Regions from separate parts of the Brevundimonas sp. FV1ye28 genome, predicted to be linked through region 3. Evidence: predicted binding sites of a transcription regulator. Region 3 holds the regulator's gene; each other region holds the start of a gene.
The links. Region 3 encodes LexA, which represses DNA repair genes until DNA is damaged. Its sites were predicted from a motif close to ATGTTCNCNANNTGTTCT; they were not measured.
Positions count from the first base shown of each region.

Region 1: recA (recombinase RecA) is a predicted target of LexA. The motif match lies at 5,654-5,671, and genes of this name have one in related genera.
Region 2: uvrA (excinuclease ABC subunit UvrA) is a predicted target of LexA. The motif match lies at 3,854-3,871, and genes of this name have one in related genera.

Region 1 covers NZ_CM178731.1:3,135,567-3,143,404, reverse strand. The annotation lists gene ACW171_RS15470 (response regulator) at 1-149, shown strand, start outside; gene ACW171_RS15465 (CheR family methyltransferase) at 182-997, shown strand; gene ACW171_RS15460 (M20/M25/M40 family metallo-hydrolase) at 1,059-2,942, shown strand; gene ACW171_RS15455 (methyltransferase domain-containing protein) at 3,002-3,694, shown strand; gene ACW171_RS15450 (DUF4344 domain-containing metallopeptidase) at 3,722-4,594, shown strand; gene ACW171_RS15445 (hypothetical protein) at 4,645-4,803, shown strand; gene ACW171_RS15440 (PIN domain-containing protein) at 4,810-5,265, opposite strand; gene ACW171_RS15435 (hypothetical protein) at 5,270-5,551, opposite strand; gene recA (recombinase RecA) at 5,783-6,865, shown strand; gene ACW171_RS15425 (thiol-disulfide oxidoreductase DCC family protein) at 7,039-7,392, opposite strand; gene ACW171_RS15420 (hypothetical protein) at 7,499-7,702, shown strand.
Region 2 covers NZ_CM178731.1:296,332-304,169, forward strand. The annotation lists gene ACW171_RS01495 (hypothetical protein) at 1-799, shown strand, start outside; gene uvrA (excinuclease ABC subunit UvrA) at 838-3,774, opposite strand; gene ACW171_RS01505 (hypothetical protein) at 3,895-4,323, opposite strand; gene ACW171_RS01510 (EAL domain-containing protein) at 4,375-5,961, opposite strand; gene ACW171_RS01515 (flagellar basal-body protein FlbY) at 6,058-6,498, opposite strand; gene ACW171_RS01520 (rod-binding protein) at 6,495-6,821, opposite strand; gene ACW171_RS01525 (flagellar basal body P-ring protein FlgI) at 6,821-7,838, opposite strand, start outside.
Region 3 covers NZ_CM178731.1:802,247-810,084, reverse strand. The annotation lists gene gltA (citrate synthase) at 1-23, opposite strand, end outside; gene gltX (glutamate--tRNA ligase) at 85-1,503, opposite strand; gene ACW171_RS04145 (ComEC/Rec2 family competence protein) at 1,502-3,670, shown strand; gene lexA (transcriptional repressor LexA) at 3,709-4,401, opposite strand; gene trpC (indole-3-glycerol phosphate synthase TrpC) at 4,659-5,447, opposite strand; gene trpD (anthranilate phosphoribosyltransferase) at 5,444-6,484, opposite strand; gene ACW171_RS04125 (anthranilate synthase component II) at 6,489-7,079, opposite strand; gene ACW171_RS04120 (peptidoglycan-binding protein) at 7,188-7,379, shown strand; gene trpE (anthranilate synthase component I) at 7,376-7,838, opposite strand, start outside.

The sequences.
Region 1 (7,838 bases), 930 kb from region 3:
GCGACAAGCCCAAGGTCCTCTTCTGCACCATCGAAACGGCTCCGGAACGGATCGCCGAGGCCCTGTCCGCCGGGGCCGACGACTATGTCATGAAGCCGTTCGACTCGGAGATCCTCCAGTCCAAATTCTCTGAAGTCGGAGCGGTCTGAAACCCAGCCATGACCCGCGCCGTAGCTGTCACATGACCCAGGACGATTTCGAACGCCTGCAGGCCCTGATGGTCTCGCGCGCCGGTTTCAGGCTGGCGCGCGATCGCATTCATTTGGCCGAGCACCGCCTGGCGCCCGTCGCCCGCCGCGAGGGCTTCGACAGCGTCGACGACATGCTGGCCAGCCTCTGGGCCAAGCCGGTCGCGAGCCTGGGCTGGGCGGTGATCGAGGCCCTGCTCAACCCGGAGACCTGGTTCCGTCGAGACCGAGCGCTCTTCGACACCTTCGCCCGCGAGTTGCTGCCCGCCATCGGACGCGCCCGTCCGGAGGGGCTTATCAAGGTCTGGTCGGCCGGCTGCTCTCACGGTCAGGAGCCCTACTCCCTGGCCATGGCCGCCATGGACGCCGGCGCCAATGTGGAGATCGTCGCCACCGATCTGTCTCAGCGCGCGGTCGAACGCGGCAAGACCGGCGCCTATACCGCCTTCGAGATCCAGCGGGGACTCTCCGCCCAGACCATGCTGCAATGGTTCGACCGGGCCGACGATGCCTGGATCACCAAGCCCCGCTTGCGCGACGCCGTCCGGTTCGCGCGTCACAACCTGCTGGACGCCCCCGCCGACGCCGCGCAGTTCGACGTCATCCTGTGCCGCAATGTCCTGTCCGAAATGGACGCCGCCAAGCGCGGCCAGGTCGTCGACGGTCTGGAGCGGCGACTGGTCGACGACGGGGTCCTGATCCTGGGCGCAGACGAGCGGATCGACGGCGACACCGTGGCCTTCCGCCCCGTCGGCGGTCGAAGGGGCGTCTTCGTCAAGGCCCCCTCGGCCCTCAGCCGCGCGGCCTGATCCCGGTCGACACGGCCCCGCGCGTCCCCCTATGGTCGGCGGGACGTCGGAGGGGATATCGATGCGGTGGGCTCTGTTTCTGGGATCATTGGCCGTCGCGCTACTGATCGGCGTGTGGGCGCTTCAGGTCCCTGCCCCGCGCGGCCCCGAAACCCCGGCCGTCGATTTCTCAGCCGCCCGCGCCATGACCGATGTTCGGGCCATTGGCGCGCGGCCCCACCCGGTCGGATCGGCCGACCACGCGCGTGTACAGCAGCATCTGTTCGGCCGGATGGCTCAGCTCGGCCTCGATCCCGCGCTTCAGCCCGGCGCGATGTCGCCCGAGGCGATCGAACGCCTGACCCGCTGGGGCGGGGATCCGGCAGCTGCGGGCAATCAGGCCGTCAACATCGTCGGCGTCCTTCCGGGCCGCGACACCACGGCCCCCGCCGTTCTGATGATGGCTCACTACGACAGCGCCTGGGATTCTCCGGGCGCGGCCGATGACGGCGCCGGCGTCGCCGCCATCCTGGAAGCCGTCCGCGCCATCAAGGCGCGCGGCCCAGCCGACCGCAGCCTCGTCGTCCTGCTGACGGACGCTGAGGAGCTGAATCTCGACGGTGCCCGAATCTTCTTCTCCGAACATCCCCTGCGCGATCGGATCGGCGCAGTGGTCAATCTGGAGGCGCGCGGCGGCGGCGGTCGCGCCTTCATGTTCGAGACCGGCCGCGGCAATGCCGAGACCGTCCGCCTCTACGGTCAGGCCGCCCGACGCGCCGACGGCGGGGTGGCGTCCAGCTCGCTCGCGGTCTTCGTCTACGAGAACATGCCGAACGGCACCGACTTCACCATCTCCAAGAACCGGGGTGTGGGCGGGATGAATTTCGCCTTCATCGGCCGCCCGTCCCAGTACCATTCCTCGACATCCACGCCCGACAATCTCGACCAGGGCGCGGTCCAGCATCTGGGGTCCCAGGCGCTTGAGGTCACTGACGCACTGCTGCGCGCGCCCGCCCTGCCGGCCGCGAGCCGCAATGTCGCCTATGGTGATTATCTCGGCCTGTTCACCATCGTCCATTCGCTGGATCTGGGATGGAGCCTCCTGGCCGTCACCGCCGTCCTCGGCGCCTTCGCCGCCTGGGGCGCGCATCATGCGACCCGCCTGACCGCCGCCGACGTCGGACGCGGCATGCTGTCGGGCGTCTGGGTTCTCGGCATGGGGATGGTCGTCGCCCACGGCGTCCGCGTCCTCGCCGGGCCTCTGACCGCAAGGGCCGAGTCCGCCGACGTCTACTACACCCTGCTGCGTCGCCTCCCCTGGATGGAGGCCGGCACGGGCCTGGCCATGTCCGCAGTCGCCCTCGCCCTCCTCGCCGGCCGCGACGCTTTGGGACCCCGGCTGCTTTCCGGCGTCGTCATCGTCGCCGTCATCACCAGCGTGATCCTCGGCGGCTTCGATCCCATCGTCCTCGGCGCCGGCGTCGTCGCCATCGCCCTTTCACTGTGGTCTCACAGTGCGCCCCGCACGGTGTGGGGTGGCTGGCTCGGCCTCATCGCCCTGACCTTCGTTCTCGGATGCGCCGCCCAGACCGCCGCCCCCGAGGCCTCCCCTCTCCTGGTCTGGCCTGGCCTTCTGGCGGCCGTCACGGCTGCGGTCTCGGCTCTTATCGGCGCGCGTCTCGAAAGCCCTCGCTCCCTGATCCCGGCGGTCGTCGCCACGATCCTGGGCGGGGCATGGATCCTCAGCCTGTCGCATCAGGTCTTCCTCGGTGTCGGCATGGACCTGCCCGGCGCGCTTGCCCTGATGACGGTGCTGATCCTTCTGTTCCTCGCGCCGCTCGCTCCGAAGGCCAGAAGTACGCTCGCGGCCGCGGCCGCAGCCTGCCTTATCCTCGCCTGCGGCCTCTCTCTCACCGCCCGCTACGCAGAACCCGCGCCCGCGCCTTCGGCGACCGGCCCGACGTAAACATGCGCTAACCCTGCCGTTTAAGCCGACGGCAAAGCGAGGCCGCTATCAGGATCGACATGAACCTGATCCACGCTCTCCAGGACAACACCGATCCGAACTCCCTGGTGTCGCGGTTCCGCCGCGCCCGCGCCAGGCGGATCGTCGACATGATCACCCGTATCCACGCAGAAAAGGGATCGGTGAACATCATCGATCTGGGCGGCGAGGCGAATTACTGGACCCTGTTCGACGCCGGGTTCCTGCAGGATTCCAAGGTCCGCATCACGCTGGTCAATCCGGGCGGTATCGACGAGGTGGCGGATCCTCGTCGGTTCACTGTCGTCGATGGCGATGCCTGTTCCCTGCCTCAGTACGCTGACCACAGCTTCGACATGGTCCATTCCAACTCGGTCATCGAGCACGTCGGCGACTGGACCCGCGTGGAGGCCTTCGCCGCCGAATGCCGCCGCCTGGCCCCGCGCTACTATGTCCAGACGCCCTATTTCTGGTTCCCGGTCGAGCCGCATTTCTCGGCCCCCTTCTTCCACTGGCGCTCGGAACAAAGCCGCGCGAAGTCCCTCTTGAAGCGCCGCCACGGCTTTTCGCAGAAGGCGCCGGACATGGGCGCGGCCATGCGCGACGTCCAGCACGCCCGCCTCCTCGACAAGGCCCAGTTCCGCTTCCTCTATCCGGACGCGGCCCACCACAACGAGGTGGTCGCCGGCCTGACCAAGTCCCTGATCGCCGTCCGCGATCCGGCCGTTCACTGACGTGACCTGACGGCGACGCAGCAAGCGTTGCCGTCACTGCCGACCCCCGGCTACATCCCGCCTTTCAGAGGGGTCGCCAAGTCCATGTCGCTAAAGGCGCACGCACGCCGTTTCACGCTCGTGATGCTCGCGGCCCTGACGCTCGTCGCCTGCGAGGACACACTTGCCACGGCCGAATCCGCCGCCCGCGCTTCGGGCGAGGATCGCGGCGACTTCGTCGTCCGCCCGGCGGTCCTCGAAGACGATGAATACGCAGAACTCGCCGCGCAACTCGCCGAGGAGCGCTGGCTGGAGGACGTTGCCGACGTTCTGAACCAGAGCCTGAACATGCCCGTCGACGTCGGCATGCGTTTCGCTCAGTGCGGCGAAAACAACGCCTACTACATACCCGATGACCGCGAGATTCAGATCTGCATCGAGATGTTCGAAGGCGAGCGCGAGAGTTTCGCCGCCTACTACGAGACCGATGGCGAGATCGAGGACGCCGTCAACGGCTCCTTCCTGTTCACGGTCTTCCACGAGGTGGGCCACGCCCTGATCGATGTGCTCGAGATTCCCTTCACCGGCCGCGAGGAAGACGCCGCCGACAGTCTGGCCGCCTGGTGGCTGATCGACGGCGACGACGGCGAGGAATCCGCCATCTCCGGCGCCCTCAGCTTCTACACCGACCCCTCGGAGGCGGCCGAGATTGCCGAGAGCGACTTCGAGGACGAACACTCGCTGAGCCAGCAGCGCTACTACACCCTGACCTGCCTGGTTTACGGCTCCGACACCCAGCAGTACGCCAACCTCCTCGAGGAGGAATGGCTGACCGAGGCCCGCGCCGAACAGTGCCCGGCCGAGTTCGAGCGCCTGACCTCGACCTGGTACACCCTGCTGGACGCGCATCTGAAAGAATAGGCGATGGCGAAACCGCTATAGGTGTTTGGACAAGACGACGGGAAGCGGCGATGCATGAAGAAGACAAGGAGCGAGCCGTTCGGCCTGAACGCGTCGATCTCGACATCATTTTGCGTCGAATGAAGCCGGAGACCTTTCCCGATGTTATCGACTTCGGCCCGCCGGTCGGCCGCGAGGTTCAGCAGGACACGCGCGATGACGTCCCTTGAACGGCGTCACGCTTGATCCCGAAGATGATTGAAGTTCGTCGCTCGATTACCTTGGTTCAGCGCCGCCAAGAACAGGCCGAGGTCTGCGGTTAGCAATGTGGTGTGGGCGTCCATTGCGCCGAGGGAAGCGACATCCGCCAACCCAAGGCGGGCGAACCGATCATCTGCGACCACGCTTCTGCTCTCGACATATTCCTCGGCCGCATCGCTCATGAGCGTCTGCATTATGACCGAGAACGCATCGCGTGAACTCTTGTCGCCGCTTCGCATGAGATTGGACGCCTCCGTAAGCACATTGGGCGTCACTACAATCTGCTCGTAATCGCTGAGCACATCGATCAGCAAATCCCAATCCTCGGCGCGATAGGCCGAAAGCCGCTTATGCTTTTCGATCCTCTCGCGACCGACGTTCCCGACGATAAGCAAGACGATCAGATTGGCGTCGAGCAAAACTTTGCGCACGTCGTCAGACGTTCCTGTTCCTGATCGCGACGAGTTTTCCATCGTTCTTAGCTAAAGAAACAATCTTATAGGTTCGACGGAAGGCTGGCCTAGCTGTTCCCATCGCCTCCGCGATTGCACCAATATTTGGACGATCCCACGGACGCGAGAACCCGATGGTTACGTCCCAAGTGTCGCTGTCCTCATCAAACTCCAGCTCTTCCAAGCCGATGTTTGTGGCACCCTCCGGCTCGAACAGCTGCGCGACTGTTTGCTTAGCGGTCTGGATCGCTTCTCGAACTTCCATCGGTCACCTCTTATGGTCGAAGCTGAAGCTAAGGTGTCCAATGCGTACCGCCAAGAGACGCGACACGTCAAAATCGGTCGCACTCCCGCAAAGGCTGTGAAAAGAACATATTGGCAACTGGAACAAACCGTGTACTGTCTGGTCTCACAGGGAGCGGGTCACGGTCACAGGACCGAAGGCGGGCCTCTCCCCAGGGTTTCAACGGGAATCATGGCAAAGGAGAGTGGCAAGGTGGCAGCTCAGGCGAATCTGAAATTGGTTGGCAAGGACGACGGCGACAAACAGCGCGCGCTGGAGGCGGCGATCGCACAGATCGACCGCGCCTTCGGCAAGGGCTCGGTGATGAAACTGGGCAAGGGCGGGGTCGCCGATGTGATCCCCTCGGTGTCCACCGGCTCGCTGGGTCTGGACATGGCGCTCGGCATCGGCGGCTTGCCGCGCGGACGAGTGATCGAGGTCTTCGGCCCTGAATCCTCGGGCAAGACGACGCTTGCCCTACACACTGTGGCCGAGATCCAGAAAGCCGGCGGTGTCGCCGCCTTCGTCGACGCCGAACACGCGCTCGATCCCGGCTACGCTCAGAAGCTGGGCGTCAACCTCGACGACCTGCTGGTGTCGCAGCCCGATACGGGCGAACAGGCGCTGGAGATCGTAGACACCCTGGTGCGCTCGGGCGCCGTGGACATCGTGGTGGTCGACTCGGTCGCCGCCCTGACGCCGCGCGCCGAAATCGAGGGCGAGATGGGCGACAGCCTGCCCGGCCTTCAGGCGCGCCTGATGTCTCAGGCCCTGCGCAAGCTGACCGCCTCGATCAACAAGTCGCAGTGCATCGTCCTGTTCATCAATCAGATCCGTCACAAGATCGGCGTCATGTACGGCTCGCCGGAAACGACGACGGGCGGCAATGCGCTGAAGTTCTACGCCTCGGTCCGCCTCGACATCCGCCGCACGGGCGCGATCAAGGATCGCGACGAGGTCGTCGGCAACACGACCCGCGTCAAGGTGGTCAAGAACAAGGTCGCTCCGCCGTTCCGTGAGGTCATCTTCGACATCATGTACGGCGAAGGCATCTCCAAGCTGGGCGAGATCATCGATCTGGGCGTCAAGGCCGGGATCATCGAGAAGTCGGGCAGTTGGTTCTCCTACGACTCGACCCGTATCGGTCAGGGCCGCGAGAACGTCCGCAACTTCCTCAAGGCCAACCCCGACATGGCCGACGCGATCGAAAAAGCCGTCCGCGCCTCGACCAACAAGATCGCCGATGAGCTTCTGGGCACGCCCGAACCCGACGAAGGTCAGGACCTCGAAGGCTGATCCGAACGCTTCGGACGCTTCGGACGCTTCGGACGGTGTTTTTCCGTCCGACTATCGAACACTCCCCCTGGCTGGTCCCGCGACCCGCCGCCGACCCCCGCGGGGCTCGGGCCGGGGGGAGCCGCCCGCCCGGCTCGTCCGGGCGGGCTCTTCTTATTGAGGAAAGGCCGCCCTCAACCCGTCCGCCGCAGCGCCCGCTGCAGCCGCGGCCGGACCTTGAGGAAACCGAGATAAAGCCGCTCCATCACCGCCAAAACCCACCGGTTCCGGGCCAACCGCCCGAACGGCGACAACAAGGGGATGGCGCGCCACATGGCCGCGAAGGCCTCCGCCCCGGAGACCATTCGCCCGTCCTCCCGTGCATGGAACCGGCTCAACAGCTCTGCCCGATTGATGGGACAGCTCCCCTGCCCCGTCGCCACATCGGTGAAGACGATCGCGCCATGGCGATCCAGCCGCCGCATCAGGGCGATCTCGCGCCGACACAACGGGCAGTCACCATCGAACCAGACTTCCACCTCGGCCATATCCCACCCTAGGCCTGCGCAGCCCGCCTTGCCCCGCGTCACGCCGACGCGCAAAAGCACGAACCATTTCCCTGATCGGCGGTTCATGCCCCGAGGAGAACCGCCCATGGCTGACACCATCCCCGCCCTGACCCAGTTCAACCTGGCCGAAAGCGACGAAGGCTATCTGCTGGAGGTCGGTGGTTCGGACGGCTCGGTCGTGCGCGTGGCCGCCACCGCCGAACAGATCGACGCCATAATCGAAGCCCTCGACGCCCTCCTCTCGGACGAAGACGACGCGGTCGAAGATCTTGGCGAAGAGGCCGACTGACCGCCTTTCCGGGTGGAAAACCTTGGCTGATGACCGCGCCAGTCTCTATATGCGCGGTTCCATATCCTGAGCCTGATCGGTCGAGGTGACGCCGCGTCGCGGCGAAACCGACATCGTGACCCGCTCCCGCACACAG
Region 2 (7,838 bases), 510 kb from region 3:
TGTGATCTTCTTCGGGGCCTTCCTGGGCCTGTTCGCCGGCCCCCTGGCGAGCGTGATGGCGACCACCGAGGCCATGGAAGGATCCCAGCCGAGCCCGCAAGAGGCCCAGGCCCTGATGGCGAGTTGGTCCGGCTTCATCGTTCTCGGCGTGCCGCTCAGCCTGGTGCTGGGCGCGGTGCTCAACGCCGCGGTCGCCCGGTCCGTCCTGAGGCCGGCCGAGAAAGCCTTCGGCTATCTGCGCCTCGGCGGTGACGAGCTGCGCGTGCTGGCTGTCACCTTCATTCTCGCCATCGTCTTCTTCGCCGCGACGATCCTGCTTTTCGTCGTCGTCGGTCTGGTGGCCGGACTGGCCGCTCAGGCCGGCACGGGCGTCAGCATTCTGGTCGGCGTCCTGCTGGGGCTCGGCGCCTTGGGCCTGCTGATCTGGCTGGCGGTTCGGTTGAGCCTCGCGGTGCCGATCACCTTCCACGAGCGGCGGATCGCCCCCTTCGCCTCGTTCGCCATGACCAAGGGACAGTCCCTGCCGATCCTGGGCATGGCCGTGATCGCCGTCATCATGTCGCTTCTCGTCAGCCTTCTGGGCACCATCATCGCCCTGCCGGTCACCCTGACGACGGGCGGGCTGAACCAGCTGGCCACCATGGACGGCCAGTCGACGGCGCAGATCCTTCAGGCCGCCGGACCCGCGCTGGCGGCCTGGGCCGTGATCAATGCCATCTTCTCGGCCCTGCAGCTTGCCGTGATCTACGGGCCCTTCTCGGCCGCCTATCGCGACCTGAAGGACCTGCCGCACGAGTGAGGCGGGCCGCGAGCGTCGATACGCTCACGACCTCATGCCTATGCCGAGGCCTTGGCCCGCGTCTTCCTGGCCGGGGCCTCGGCGGTCAGGGCCGCGACCCGCGCCTTGCGGCGCGTCTCGTGCCGGTCCAGCACCTCCTTGAGGTATTTGCCGGTCCAGGACTTGTCGTTTCGCGCGACCTCCTCCGGCGTGCCGACCGCCACGATCTCGCCGCCGCCGTCGCCGCCCTCGGGACCGAAGTCCAGCAGGTAGTCGGCGACCTTGATGACATCGAGGTTGTGCTCGATCACCACGATTGTGTTGCCGGTCTCGACCAGCTCCTGGAGCACTTCCAAGAGCTTCCGCGTGTCCTCGAAATGCAGGCCGGTGGTCGGCTCGTCGAGGATATACAGGGTCTTGCCGGTCGCCCTTTTCGACAGCTCCTTCGACAGCTTGACCCGCTGGGCCTCGCCGCCTGACAGGGTCGTCGCCGACTGGCCGACCTGGACGTAGCCAAGGCCTACCCGCTCCAGCGTCTTCATCTTGTCCCGGATCGGCGGCACGGCGGTGAAGAAGCGCGCGGCCTCCTCGACCGTCATGTCGAGAACGTCCGAGATGGACTTGCCCTTGAACACGATCTCGAGGGTCTCGCGATTGTAGCGCTTGCCCTTGCAGACGTCGCAGGTGACGTAGACGTCCGGCAGGAAATGCATCTCGATCTTGATCAGGCCGTCGCCCTGACAAGCCTCGCAGCGCCCGCCTTTCACATTGAACGAGAAGCGGCCGGGGCCGTAGCCGCGCGCCTTGGACTCCGGCAGGCCCGCGTACCAGTCGCGGATGGGGCCGAAGGCGCCGGTGTAGGTGGCCGGGTTCGAACGTGGGGTGCGACCGATGGGCGACTGATCGATGTCGATGACCTTGTCGAAATGCTCCAGCCCCTCGATCCGGTCGAAGGGGGCGGGCGCCTCGGAGGCGTTGTTCAGGCGACGCGCGGCGGCCTTGTAGAGGGTCTCGATCGTGAAGGTCGACTTGCCGCCGCCCGACACCCCGGTGATGCAGGTGAAGACGCCGACCGGGATCTCGCCCGTGACGTTCTTCAGGTTGTTGCCGGTCGCGCCCGAGACCTTGAGCATCCGCTTGCGGTCGAGCGGGCGGCGGCCTTCGGGCGGCAGTTCGATCTCGCGCTCGCCGGTCAGGTATTTGCCGGTCAGGGACTTGGGATTGGCCATGACCTCGGGGGGGGTGCCCTCGGCGCAGATCTGGCCGCCGTGGACGCCGGCGGCGGGCCCCATGTCGATGACATAGTCGGCGGTCATGATCGCCTCCTCGTCATGCTCGACGACCAGGACCGAGTTGCCGAGGTCGCGCAGACCCATCAGCGATTCCAGCAGCCGGGTATTGTCGCGCTGGTGCAGGCCGATCGACGGCTCGTCCAGCACGTACAGAACGCCCGTCAGGCCCGAACCGATCTGGGACGCCAGACGGATGCGTTGGCTCTCGCCGCCGGACAGGGTGCCGGAGGACCGCGACAGGCTGAGGTAGTCGAGGCCGACGTTGTTCAGGAAGCGCAGTCGGTCGCCGATCTCCTTCAGGATGCGACGGCCGATCTCCATCTGTTTTTCGGTCAGGTGCGCCGGCAGTGCCTCGGCCCAGTCGAAGGCCTTCTTGATCGACAGCATCGAGATTTCGGCGATGTCGTTGCCGGCGATCTTCACCGCCAGGGCCTCGGGCTTCAGGCGTTTGCCGTGGCAGGCGTCGCAGGGCGTCTCGGACTGGAACCGGCCCAGCTCTTCGCGAACCCAGGCCGAGTCGGTTTCGCGCCAGCGGCGGTCGAGGTTCGGAACGACGCCCTCGAACGGCTTGGAGACCTCGTATTTGCGGGCATTGTCGTCATAGACGAACTTGATCTTCTCCGAGCCCGTGCCGTTCAGGATGACCTTCTGGGCCTTCTCCGGCAGCTCGCGCCACGGCTTGTCCATCGAGAACCCGTAGTGGAGCGCCAGCGCCTGAAGCGTCTGGGTGTAGAGGGGCGACGGCCCGCGCGACCACGGGGCGACGGCGCCCTTGTGCAGGGTCTTGTCGCGGTCCGGGATCACCAGGTCGGCGTCGAAGGCCAGCTTGACGCCCAGGCCGTCGCAGACCGGACAGGCGCCGAACGGGTTGTTGAACGAGAACAGACGCGGCTCGATCTCGGCGATGGTGAAGCCGGACACCGGGCAGGCGAACTTCTCGGAGAAGGTCAGGCGGCGCGGGTCTTCACCCTCGGTCGCGTTGGCCCATTCGGCCACGGCGATGCCGTCGGCCAGACCGAGCGCGGTCTGCAGGCTGTCGGCATAGCGCGCCTCCAGCCCGGCCTTGGTGACGATCCGGTCCACGACGATGTCGATGTCGTGCTTGAACTTCTTGTCGAGCGTCGGCGCGTCCTCGATGGCGTAGAACTGACCGTCGATTTTCAGGCGCTGGAAGCCCGAGCGCTGCCACTCGGCGATCTCCTTCTTGTACTCGCCCTTCCGGCCACGAACGACGGGGGCGAGCAGCAGCAGCCGCTCGCCCTCGGGCAGGGCGACCAGCTTGTCGACCATCATGGAGATGGTCTGGCTCTCGATCGGCAGGCCGGTGGCGGGCGAATAGGGGACCCCGACCCGCGCCCACAGCAGCCGCATGTAGTCGTGGATCTCGGTCACCGTGCCGACGGTGGAGCGCGGGTTCTTGGAGGTGGTCTTCTGTTCGATGGAGATGGCCGGCGACAGGCCCTCGATCAGGTCGACGTCCGGCTTGCCCATCAGCTCCAGGAACTGGCGGGCGTAGGCGCTCAGGCTCTCGACATAGCGCCGCTGGCCCTCGGCATAGATGGTGTCGAAGGCGAGCGAGGATTTGCCCGACCCCGACAGGCCGGTCATGACGACCAGCTGCTCGCGCGGGATGTCGACGTCCACGCCCTTGAGATTGTGCTCGCGCGCGCCACGCACGCGAATGAAGTTGTGCTTTTCGGTCATGCTTTCCGGGAACGCAGGAGAGCCGGACAGGTGTCCGGTGCAACATCGCTATATGGGGACTGATCTCGCTGATTCAGCAAGAACAATGTGGGAACATCAAGGCGCTGCTGACAGAGGCTGTCACTCCAGCAGTGCGGCGCCTGTGTTCAGGGTGACAACGCAGGTGAAGTCATCCGGGCCGCCGGTCGAGCAATAGTCCACGCCGAACAGGTCGCGCTCCACGATTTCCGTGGTGCGGACGGTGCGGCCGTCGATCTGCACCTCCGTGCCGATCGCTGCACTGCGGGCCGCCAGTCCCTCATAGAAGGCGCGGGCCGGAGCGCCGGAGCAGGTGAACAGCAACCGGTCGCTGTCGCCCGAATGTGCGTGCCCATAGGTCCCGGACGCCGTCGCCTGGGCGATACAATCGACGAACAGCCGGGCGCGCGGGTGGGGCTGCGTCTGGATCGGGCTGTAGTCCGGTGGGCCTGCGACCATCTCGTCGGGCACCGTGGCGCAAGCCCCGAGGGCGAGTGAGGCGGCGAGGGCGGCGACGGCGAAACGGGTCAAAGCGACCTCCGGATGGTGATCGCTCACCCTGTCACAGCGAGCGGCGTCGCGTCAGCCCCAGCCGGCGACGGCACCCATGCGGCGGGCGGCGATCGGTTCATGGACGGCGAGATGGGTGCGGGGCTCGGCCTCGGCCTTGCCGAACAGCCAGCCCTGACCCTGATCGACGCCGATGTCCTTCAGGATGTCGGCGGCGCTCTGAGTCTCGATCATCTCGGCGATGGTTGTGACCTTGAGCGAGCGGCACAGTTCGACGAGATGGCCGATCAAGGTGCGGGCCTTGGGATCGCTCTCCAGCCCCTGGACGAAGGTTCCGTCGATCTTGACCGTGTCGACCGACAGGCGGCGCAGGTAGTCGTAGCTGGCCGCGCCAACCCCGAAGTCATCGATGCAGACCTTGATGCCGGCGGCGCGCAGGCCGCCGAGACGGCGATCTGCGGCCTCGACGTCTGACAGAGCCGCGGACTCGGTGACCTCGACGATCAGGCGATTGCGGTCGTCCGGCCTGCCGGAGGTCATGCGCAGCAGGGCTTCGACATAGCGATCGTCGTCGAAAGAGGAGCCGGAAACATTGACGGCGAACTTGAGCAGACCGGCGCCCTTCTGGCGCAAACGGCCCAGCGCCTTTTCAGCTACGGCGATGTCGAAACTGTCGATTAGGGCCATTTCCTCAGCCATGCGGATGGCTTGGGCCGGGCTTTCCTCACCCTTGAAGCGGGCCAAGGCCTCGAAGTGGTGCACGGCGCCGGTCTTGAGATCGACGATCGGCTGGTAGTGCAGGTCGAAACGGCGGTCGCGGACCATGCTCTGGAAAGCGTGCGCCTCCGCCAGCGTGCGGGACAGGGAGGCCGTGAAGCTCAGTTGGGGCTCGCCGCCGTCATTCAGACAGCCTTCGACGGCGACGCGCAGAGCGCGGAGCGCGTTCAGCGATCCCCCGGCCGCAGCCAGATCAGTTTCGAATGCCCGAGCTGACAGGTCGAAGCCTTCGCTCAACGCGATCTCGTTCACTTCGTCGGCAATATCGACGCCGTCGTTCCGGTCCCGCAGCAGGGCGAACCGCTCCGGCCCCAGCTTGCCCGCCGAGGACCCGTCAAGTGACGCGGCCTGAAGCGCGGCCTCGACGCGGGCATTCAGGCGTTCGCCGGCTTCACCCTCGGCCGTGGCCAGACCTTCGACATCGACGAAGGAGACGGACAGATCCTTGGTGTCGGCGGGCGGGGCCATAGCCTCACGCGCGCGCGCCAGGAAGGCGTCCGGCGTCAGGGCCGGCGCCGCCGCTGGATTGTGCAGTGGATAGGCCGGGCCTTCCCAGGTCACCGAGCAGGAGACGTTCGGGGCCAGGTTGGGAAGCAGGAAGAAGCGTGCTGTCGCGCGGCGAACTCGCCCCGTACCCGCCAGGAACAGGATGTCGATCGGCGCCGAGCGCGCGCCGGGACGCAGATCCTTCAGCAGGGTCTTGATCGGTGTGACGCTCTCCGGGGCGACACGGTGCTCAAGCGCGATACCGGTGAAGCTTTCGGCGGCCAGATCGGCCGATGGACCCGACCCGAGCCCAAATGTCACCGCGCCCTTGCCGTCAAGCTCGAGCAGCAGGTCGGAGGCGGCAAAGGCGAAACCGAGCAGGCGATGACGGATCATGCGCTGATCCTGCGCGCGAATCCGTTAAACTTCGCCGCAGAGGCATCCTTAACGGCGAAAGAATGCCCGCCAGGGTTCGGTCGGACGCGCCCTGGCTCAGGCGGTGCGGTTCAGGGTCACGGCCCGACTGTCGCCGCCATAGGCCTGGCCGGACGAACCATAGCCCGTGCCCATCGCCCGCGCGCCGGCGACTTCCTGGGCGATGGTGCGAACCAGGCCCTCGGAGATGGTCCGCGCGGCCTCGACCGTGCGGCCGTGTATGGCCAGGACGGCTTCGAACGCCTCGGTCGCCTTTATCAGTGCCATGCGCTCGCTGACGGGCGCGGCCATCAGGATCGCGCGGTTGGCCTTCAGGTGCCCGGATTCCTTGCGGTACTGGTTGGCCAGTTCCTGGGTCTCGGCCAGGCCCGCGGCGACATCGGCGGCGCGTCGGCCGGCGAAGGCGTCCGTCTCCATTTCCAGACGGGCGGTCAGCCGGTCGGTCAGGGCCGTCAGCTTGCGCAGATAGGCGGTGGCGGTGGTGGCGTCGGGGCTCATGCCGTGGCTCCGGGCAGGATTTGCGACTGCTGCTGTTCGGCCTGCATGCGGATCATTTCGGAGACGACGGTATCGGCCAGGCCGATGCCGCCGGCGCGGACGGTCTGTTTGGCCATCTCGTCGATCATGAAGCTGCGCCAGGTGCCCTCGGCCTCGCCGCCGCCGAACGGGCCGTCCGTCTCGATACCCTCGAACATGGGCTTGAGCATCTGAGACAGGAAGGACGCCTCGAACTTCTCGGCCGTCTCGCGCATGCGCGGCGTTTCGGCGTTCGGGGCGACGACCGAGGTCAGCAGGGAAGGGGAGACGGCCAGGTCGCTCATCACAGCACCTCGATATCGGCCTGCAGGGCGCCCGCCGCCTTGATGGCCTGAAGAATGGAGATCATGTCGCGGGGCGAGACGCCCAGGGCGTTCAGCCCGTTGACCAGGGTCGACAGCGAGGTCGCGCCGTTCACCAGCCGGATCTCGCGGCCCAGCTCCTCTTCGACGGTGACGTCGGATTGGGGGACAACCGCCGTCTGGCCCTGGCTGAAGGGGGCGGGCTGGCTGACCTGCGGGTTTTCCTGGACCGAGATGGTCAGGTTGCCCTGAGCGATCGCCACGGTGGAGATGCGGACGTTCTCGCCCATGACGATGACGCCATTGACCTCGTCGATGATGACGCGGGCGGGCGTGTCGACCGCGACCGGCATGTTCTCGACGCGGCTGATGAAGGCGGCCATGCCCAGTTGGGCCGGGGCGCGCAGGGTGATGACGCTGCCGTTCTCGGCCAGCGCCGTGGCGGGATAGGTGGCGTTGATCGCCGAGGCGACGCGCTGGGCCGTCGTGAAGTCGGGGTTGCGCAGGTTCAGCCGAACCTCGGGCATCGAGTCGAGGTGGAAGGCCGTCTCTGTCTCGACCGTGGCGCCCGAGGCGATCCGGCCGGCGGTCGGCACGCCGCGCGTCACCGAGGAGCCGGACCCGCCGGAGCCCGAGACCGCGCCGGTCTGGATCGAACCCTGGGCCACCGCATAGACGGCGCCGTCCGCGCCCTGGAGGCTGGTGACCAGAAGCGTGCCGCCCAGAAGGCTCTTGGAATCGCACATGCTGGAGACCGAGACGTCGACGCGCGAGCCGGGCGTGGCGAAGGGCGGCAGTTCGGCGGTCACCATGACGGCGGCCAGGTTCTTGGAGTTGGCGTTGGTCCCGCGGATGTTGACGCCCAGACGCTCGGTCATCCCTTCCAACGACTGGCGGGTGAAGGGGCAGTTGCGAAGGCTGTCGCCCGTGCCCGCCAGACCCACGACCAGGCCGTAGCCGACCAGCTGGTTGGTGCGCACGCCCTCGATCGAGGCGATG
Region 3 (7,838 bases):
GCGGGTTTGGTAGCTTTGGTCATAGGCGCCCTTTTCGTTCTATTATGGCCCGCCCGACAGCGAGACCTTTAGGGTTACGCACGATCACTTAGTGTGTTGCAGCGCATCATCCAAGCGCCCGAGCGCTTCTTCTCGCCCCAATGCCGACAAGGTGCGGGCGATATCGGGCGATGCGGCACCGCCGGTCAGGGCCGCGCGCATGGGCGGGCCGATCTTGCCGAAACCCACGCCCTCATCCTCGGCGAAGGCTTTCAGTTCCGCCTCGAGGGCAAAGACGTCCCAGCTTTCGAACAGGTTCAGGCGCGCGCGGACGCGGGCGATCCGGTCGGCAGTTTCGCCGGACAGCAGTGCGCGGGCCTTTTCATCGAGTTCGAGCGGACGGGCTTTCAGCACGAAAGCCGTCTGGTCCGCCAGTTCCAGCAGGGTCTTGGCGCGGTCCTTCACGAACGGCATGGCGCGCTGGAGTTTGACTTCGTCGCCTTCGTTCAGAGCCGCGCCCTTGGCCAGGTGAGCGTCGAGGGTCATGCCGGCCAGACGCTCGTCGGCGGTCAGACGCAGCCAGTGCGAATTGACGTGGGCCAGCTTGTCGAAGTCGAGCCGGGCGGGCGCCTTGCCGACGCCGTCGAGGTCAAACCATTCCCGCGCCTGTTCGTCGCCGAACAACTCGTCGTCACCGTGGGCCCAGCCGAGACGGGCCAGATAGTTGCGCATCGCCTCGGGCAGATAACCCATTTCGGCATATTCATGGACCGCCTGAGCACCGTGGCGCTTCGACAGCTTGGCGCCGTCGGGGCCGTGGATAAGCGGGATGTGGGCGAAGACCGGCCGGGTCCAGCCGAGCGCGTCATAGATAAGCGCCTGGCGCGCGGCGTTGTTCAGGTGGTCGTCGCCGCGAATGACGTGGGTCACGCCCATGTCGTGGTCGTCGACAACGACGGCGAGGTTGTAAGTCGGCGCGCCGTCGGAACGGAGCAGGACCAGATCGTCGAGATCGTTGGCGTCCCAGCTGACCTCGCCCTGAACGGCGTCGGCCACAATGACCCGGCCCGGCAGGGGGCGGCGGAAGCGGACGACGTGCGGTTGGGACAGGTCGTCGACGGTCGGCTGGCGGTCGCGCCAGGGCGATTCGAACGTGCGGCGTTCGGCCTTGGCTTCGTCGCGCAGACGGCCGGTTTCCTCGGCCGAGGTGAAGTCGCGGTAGGCGGCGCCGAGTTCCAGAAGCTGGTCCACGACCTCGCGATGGCGATCGGCCTGGGCGTGCTGGAAGACGGGCTCCTCGTCGGCGAACAGTTCGAGCCAGCTCAGGCCGTCGAAGATCGCCTTGACCGCGTCGTCGGTCGAGCGCTCGCGGTCGGTGTCCTCGATACGCACGAGGAACTTCCCGCCGCGACCTTTCGCGTAAAGGTAGTTGAACAACGCTGTTCTCGCACCTCCTATGTGGAGGTAGCCGGTGGGCGAGGGGGCGAAACGGGTGACGACCTGGGGGGATGAAGCTGATGGCATGGGGGAGGGGTCCGAACGGGCCGCCCTTATACCCCCCGACGCGGCAAAGCCCACCCCGGCGGCGCAGCTTCGTGAATGGGCGTGGGATCAGGTGCGGGGGCAGACCCTGCGCTGGCGGCTGTGGGCGCCGGTGGCCTTCGGGGGCGGTGCCGCGATCTATTTCGCCCTGAGATCGGAGCCGGCCTTGTGGCCGCTGGTGCTAGCGGCCCTGCTGGCGACGGGGTTGTGGCTGGGTGCGCGGATGCGGGGGCGCGGCCGGACGGTGACCCTGCCGCTGATGCTGGTCGCCTGTCTATTCCTGGGGCTGGCGGGGGCGAAATTGCGGACCGACCGGGTCGCGGCGCCGATCGCCCCAGCTCTGGCCGAGCCGACCGTGGTCGAAGCCTGGGTCCTGGACGTCGACAGTCCCGGCGATCGCGGACACCGGATCGTGATCGCCCCGGTACGGATTCGAGGCCTTGAGCCTGAGGCCACGCCGATCCGGCTGCGGGCCACGGTGCGGGGCGAGCCACCGAGGCCGGGGGAGGCGATCCGGCTGTTCGCGATCCTCAATCCGCCTCCGCCGCCGGCCAGTCCGGGCGCCTACGACTTCGGGCGCAACGCCTATTTTCAGGGTTTGGGCGGGACGGCGTTCGCGCTCGGGGAGACGCGAACCGCATATCTCGCGCCGCCCCCATGGAGACTGCGGCTGGACATGGCGGTCAACGGGGCGCGGTTCGCCTTGGCTCAGCGCATCGTGGACCGGTTGGGTGAGCGGACGGGCGGGGTCGCGGCGGCCATGACCACGGGGCACGAGACCTGGATCACGCGTGAGGACCTCGATGCCATGCGGGATTCCGGGCTGGCGCACATCCTGTCGATCTCGGGCCTGCACATGGCCATCGTCGGCGGGTTCGCCTTCTTCCTGGTGCGGCTGGCGGTGGCGGCTTGGCCATGGCTGGCGTTGAGGGTGTCCGGCAAGAAGGTGGCCGCAGCTGTCGGACTGCTCGCCGTGTGGAGCTATCTGGTGCTGTCGGGCGCGCCGGCACCGGCGCAGCGGGCGGCGGTTACGGCGTCGGTGGCGTTCGCGGCGATCCTGCTGGATCGGCCGGCGATCACCATGCATGCGCTGGCGGTGGCGGCGATGATCGTCCTGGTGATCCAACCCGAGGCGATCGTGACGCCGGGGTTCCAGATGTCGTTCGCGGCGACGGCGGCGCTGGTGGCCCTGTCGGAGGCGTGGCCGCCGAGGACGCGGGAGCTGTCCGTGCCCTGGCCCATAGCGGCCGTTCAGTCGGTCAGGCATTGGCTGACTGTGGCGGTGACGGCCAGTCTGGTGGCGGGAGCGGCGACCGGGCCGTTCGCGATCCAGCATTTCAATCGCGCGGCCATGTATGGCCTGGTCGCCAATCTGACGACGTCGCCGATCGCGGACTTCCTGATGATGCCGGCGCTAGCGCTGGGGGCGCTGCTGGAGCCGGTCGGCCTCGGCGGGCCGTTCCTGTGGGTGGCGGGGAAGGGCGTCGATCTGATGCTGGCGGTCGGGCACTGGACGGCCGGCCTGCCGGGGGCGGTGAAGACGATCGCCAGTGCGCCGGACTATGTGCTGCCCATCGCGTTTCTGGGCGTCCTGTTCATGTGCCTTTGGACGGGCCGGCTGCGGTGGCTGGGGCTGCCGTTCGCCTGCGCGGTCTTGATCTGGCCGCGCGCGCCAACGCCGACGGCCTGGATTGGTGATGGGGGCACGAACGCGGCCTTCAGCGAGGCGGGTAAGGCCGTCGTGGTGCGGCCGGGCGTGCGGCAGTTCGCGGCGGACCTGTGGTCGCGGCGGCGGGGGCTTTTGCTGGAGCCTCGGCCGGAGGAGGGCTGGGTCTGTGCGCGATCGAGCTGCGCCCCGGCCGAAGCCGCGTCCGGCCCCTTGGCCTTGTGGTGGGGAAAAGCCGCGCCTGACGCCGAGCAACTCGCCGCGCTGTGTGCGTCAGCGCCTCTGGTCAGCGTCCGCGCCATCCTGCCGACCTTGCCGTCAGCCTGCCAGGGTCGGTTGGTGCTGGATGGGCTCGACTATCAGCGTGGTGGCTCGGTCGAGTTGTGGCGCACCGCTCAGGGCTGGCGCGCGGTCTGGGCCGCCGACGTGCGGGGCGACCGGCCTTGGAGCCGTCCCGGATACGTCTTCGACGTTCCGGGATGACAAGGGTCGAACCTTGTCATCCCGGACTTGATCCGGGATCAGTGATACTGGCGGATGAGGCCGACCAGCTTGCCCTGGACCTCGACCTGGTCGGGGCCGAAGATACGGGTCTCGTAGTTGCGGTTGGCGGGCTCGAGGGCGATGGAATTACCCTTCTTGCGCAGGCGCTTGAGGGTCGCCTCTTCACCTTCCACAAGAGCCACGACGATCTCGCCCGAGGAGGCGGTGTCGACGCGTTTGATGACCACCAGGTCGCCGTTGAGGATGCCGGCCTCGATCATCGAGTCGCCCTCGATCTCGAGCATATAGTGCTCGCCGGCACCCAGCATGGACTCAGGCACCTGATAGCGGCCGTTGTCGCCCTGTAGGGCAGCGATGGGCACGCCGGCGGCGATCTTGCCGACCAGGGTCAGTTCGCGGGTGTCGTTTGCGGGCTCGGACGGAGCGCTACGACCGCCGCCCTCGATAACCGCAGGGGTAAAGCCGGAACGGCCGCGCACGGGGCCGGTCGTCGCCTGTTCGGGCAGCTTCACCACCTCGAGCGCGCGGGCGCGGTGGGCGAGGCGGCGGATGAAGCCGCGTTCCTCGAGCGCCGTGATCAGGCGGTGGATGCCCGACTTGGACGCCAGATCCAGCGCCTCCTTCATCTCGTCGAACGAGGGGGAGACACCGGTCTCCTTGATCCGTTCGTGGATGAACATCAGGAGTTCGTGCTGCTTGCGCGTCAGCATGGTGGGAATCGCCTTCAGAACAAGTCGTGAACCGTTGTCGATGTTCTGTAAGTGTTCTTGCCTAATGTCAACTTAACGGCGACGCGGCCCATAGGCGGCGTACCGACCGCCGTTCTGAGCCCGTCAGATTGCGGTCAATGCACGCTTGCGAATCCGGCTTTCGATAGAAGTCCGACTGCAAAAGTTTCGGGGGCTAAACCGCCAACACCGCGAAATCGAGCGCCGTGCGCTAGCCAATCGCGCGAAGGCCGCAGAGATCAGGCGAGCAGGGTCTCGGTGGCGGCCGTGACGTCATCCTGCCGCATCAGGCTCTCTCCGACGAGGATGGCGGCGGCGCCTGCTAAAGCGACTTCCGCGACATCCGTCGGGCTGAAGATTCCGCTCTCGGCCACCAGCAACGAACCCACGGGCGAACGCGGCGCGAGGCGGGCCGTGGCGTCGAGATCGACGTCGAAGGTCCGCAGCGAGCGGTTGTTGATTCCGACCAGATCGCCGCCGAGGTCGGCGGCGCGGGCCATTTCGTCTTCGTCGTGGGTCTCGATCAGGGCGTCCATTCCGAAGCGGCGGGCCTCGGACAGGAGTTCGTCGGCCAGGACGTCGTCGATCATCGCCAGAATGATGAGGATACAGTCGGCGCCAAGGGCCCGGCTCTCGGCCACCTGCCAGGGATCAACGAGGAAGTCCTTGCGCAAACAGGGAAGGGCGACGGCCGCGCGGGCCTGAACCAGATAGTCGTCGGCGCCCTGGAAGCTGGGGCCGTCGGTCAGGATGGACAGGCAGGCGGCGCCACCGGCCTCGTAGGCGCGGGCCAGGGCCGGCGGGTCGAAGTCGGGGCGGATGAGGCCCTTTGAAGGGCTCGCCTTCTTGATCTCGGCGATCAGGGCCGGGCGGCCGGGCGCGGCACGGCGTTCGAGGGCGCTGCGGAAACCGCGCGGCATGCCGGCGATCATGGCGAGCGATTCGATCTGGTCTTGCGACTGCGCGGCCTTGCGGGCGGCGACGTCCACGCGCTTGTAAGCGGCGATCTGGTTGAGGACGTCGGTCATGCGGGGTCTTCGAGGGGCTGAGGGGTAGAGGTGATGCGGGCGAGACCGGCCAGCGCCTCGGCCGCCTTGCCGTCGTCGATGGCGGCGGCGGAGAGGGCGACGCCGGATTTGAGGTCCGAAGCCTTGTCCGCGACGACGAGGGCGGCGGCGGCGTTCAGCAGGACGACGTCCCGATATGGGCCGGTCTGGCCCGCCAGCAGAGCGGTCAGGGCCGCAGCGTTGGTCTCGGCGTCGCCGCCGCGCAGGGATTCGATGTCGGCGCGGGGCAGGCCGGCGTCTTCGGGCGTGATCTCGAAGCGGCGAACGGTGCCGTCCTTCCATTCCGCGACGTCGGTCGGGCCCGTGGTGGTCAGTTCGTCGAGGCCCTGGCCGTGGACGGTCCAGGCGCGGACGGCACCGAGGCGGCCGAGAACCTCGGCCAGCGGCTCCAGCAGGCGCGGATCATAGACGCCCATGACCTGGCGCCTGGCGCCCGCCGGGTTGGAAAGCGGGCCCAGTAGGTTGAACACGGTGCGGAAACCGATCTCTGCGCGGACCGGTCCGACGTGACGCATGGCGCCGTGGTAGGCGGGCGCGAAAAGGAAGGCGATGCCGGCCTCGTCCAGAGCCTGACGCTGCTGGGCCAGACCCGCCGTCAGGTCGACGCCGAGCACGCCGAGGACGTCGGACGATCCGGATTTCGAGCTCATGGCGCGGTTTCCGTGCTTGGCCACCTTCAGGCCGGCGCCCGCGAGCACGAGCGCAGCGGCCGTCGAGATGTTGAACGTATGCGCCCCGTCGCCGCCCGTCCCACAGGTGTCGATGACGTCGTAGGGGTGGTCCAGCGTCGTGGCCGCGTCGCGCATGGCCTGGGCGAAGGCGGCGATCTCGTCAACGGTCTCGCCGCGGATGCGCAGGGCGGTGACGGCGGCGGCGACCTGGGCCGGGGTCGGCTCGCCGCGCAGACAGGCGGCGAAGAAGTCGCCGGCTTCTTCCGACGTCAGCGTGCGGCCGTCGACCAGCTTGGCCAGCAGCGGCTTGAAACCACCCTCGGACATGGGCTCAGACCATCGCCAGACGTTTGACGCCCGCCTGATCGAGGAAGTTGGCCAGCATCTCGTGGCCGTGTTCGGTGGCTATCGACTCCGGGTGGAACTGAACCCCGTGGATCGGCCGCTCGTGGTGCTGGAAGCCCATGATCTCGCCGTCCTCGGTCCAGGCAGTAACCTGAAGCGTGTTGGGCAGGGTTTCGCGCTGGACCGCCAGGGAGTGATAGCGGGTCGCAGTGAAGGGCGACGGCAGGCCGGCGAACATGCCCTTGCCCTCGTGCAGGATCGGCGAGGTCTTGCCGTGCATCAAAGCCTTGGCGCGGATGACGTGGCCGCCCATGGCCTGGCCGATCGCCTGATGGCCCAGGCAGACGCCCAGGATCGGCATGTCCAGCGGCGCGGTGTCGATCAGGGGCAGGCAGATGCCCGCCTGATCGGGGGCGCAGGGACCGGGTGACAGAAGGACGGCTTCCGGCTTCAGCGCCCAGGCCTCCTCGGCCGTCAGGTCGTCGTTGCGGATGACATGAGTCTGCGCACCCAGCTCCGCGAGGTAGTGGACGAGGTTGTAGGTAAAGCTGTCGTAGTTATCGACGACGAGGATCATGGCTGCGCTTCTAGAGGCTGTGGATCGCCGCGCCAAGCGGACACGGCTGAACACGGATCGTTAACCTTGGCGGAATGAAATCGACGCTTCCCCGGAGCCGACGATTCCATGCGCGACACCCAGACCCAGATCGACGCCGCCCGTGTGGTGTTGAGCGAGCCGGAAGCGAAGACGGGCGTCATGGGGACGCTGGCGGCGGCGAGCCTCGCGGCCTGCGCGGCCGTGTTGCTGGCGGGGGTGATGATCCTGGGGCCGGGCGTGGCGATCGAAGATTCGAGCGCGGACGTCCAGACCTTCTAGATTTCGCCGGCCGTATTGAGCGGCGCGCCCAGTTCGAAACGCCAGGCGTCCTCGGCGGCGCGCATGGGGGCGCGGGCCTTGGCCTCGGTCTCGGCGAACTCGGCGGCCGGATCACTGTCGGCGACGACGCCGGCGCCGGCTTGGATGAAGACCTGGCCGTCGGCGAACATGGCGGTGCGCAGGACGATGCAGATGTCCGCCTCTCCGCCAGCCGAGATATAGCCTACGCCGCCGCCGTAGCCGACGCCGCGCTTTTCGGTCTCCAGCTCGTCGATGATCTCCATGGCCCGGACCTTGGGCGCGCCGGACAGGGTGCCGGCGGGCAGGGCGGCGAGCAGGGCGTCGACGGCGTCGATGTCCGGGTGGGCCCGGCCTTCGACGTTGGAGACGATGTGCATGACCTGGCTGTAGCGTTCGACGACGAAGCTTTCGGTCACCTTGACCGTGCCTGGGGCGGCG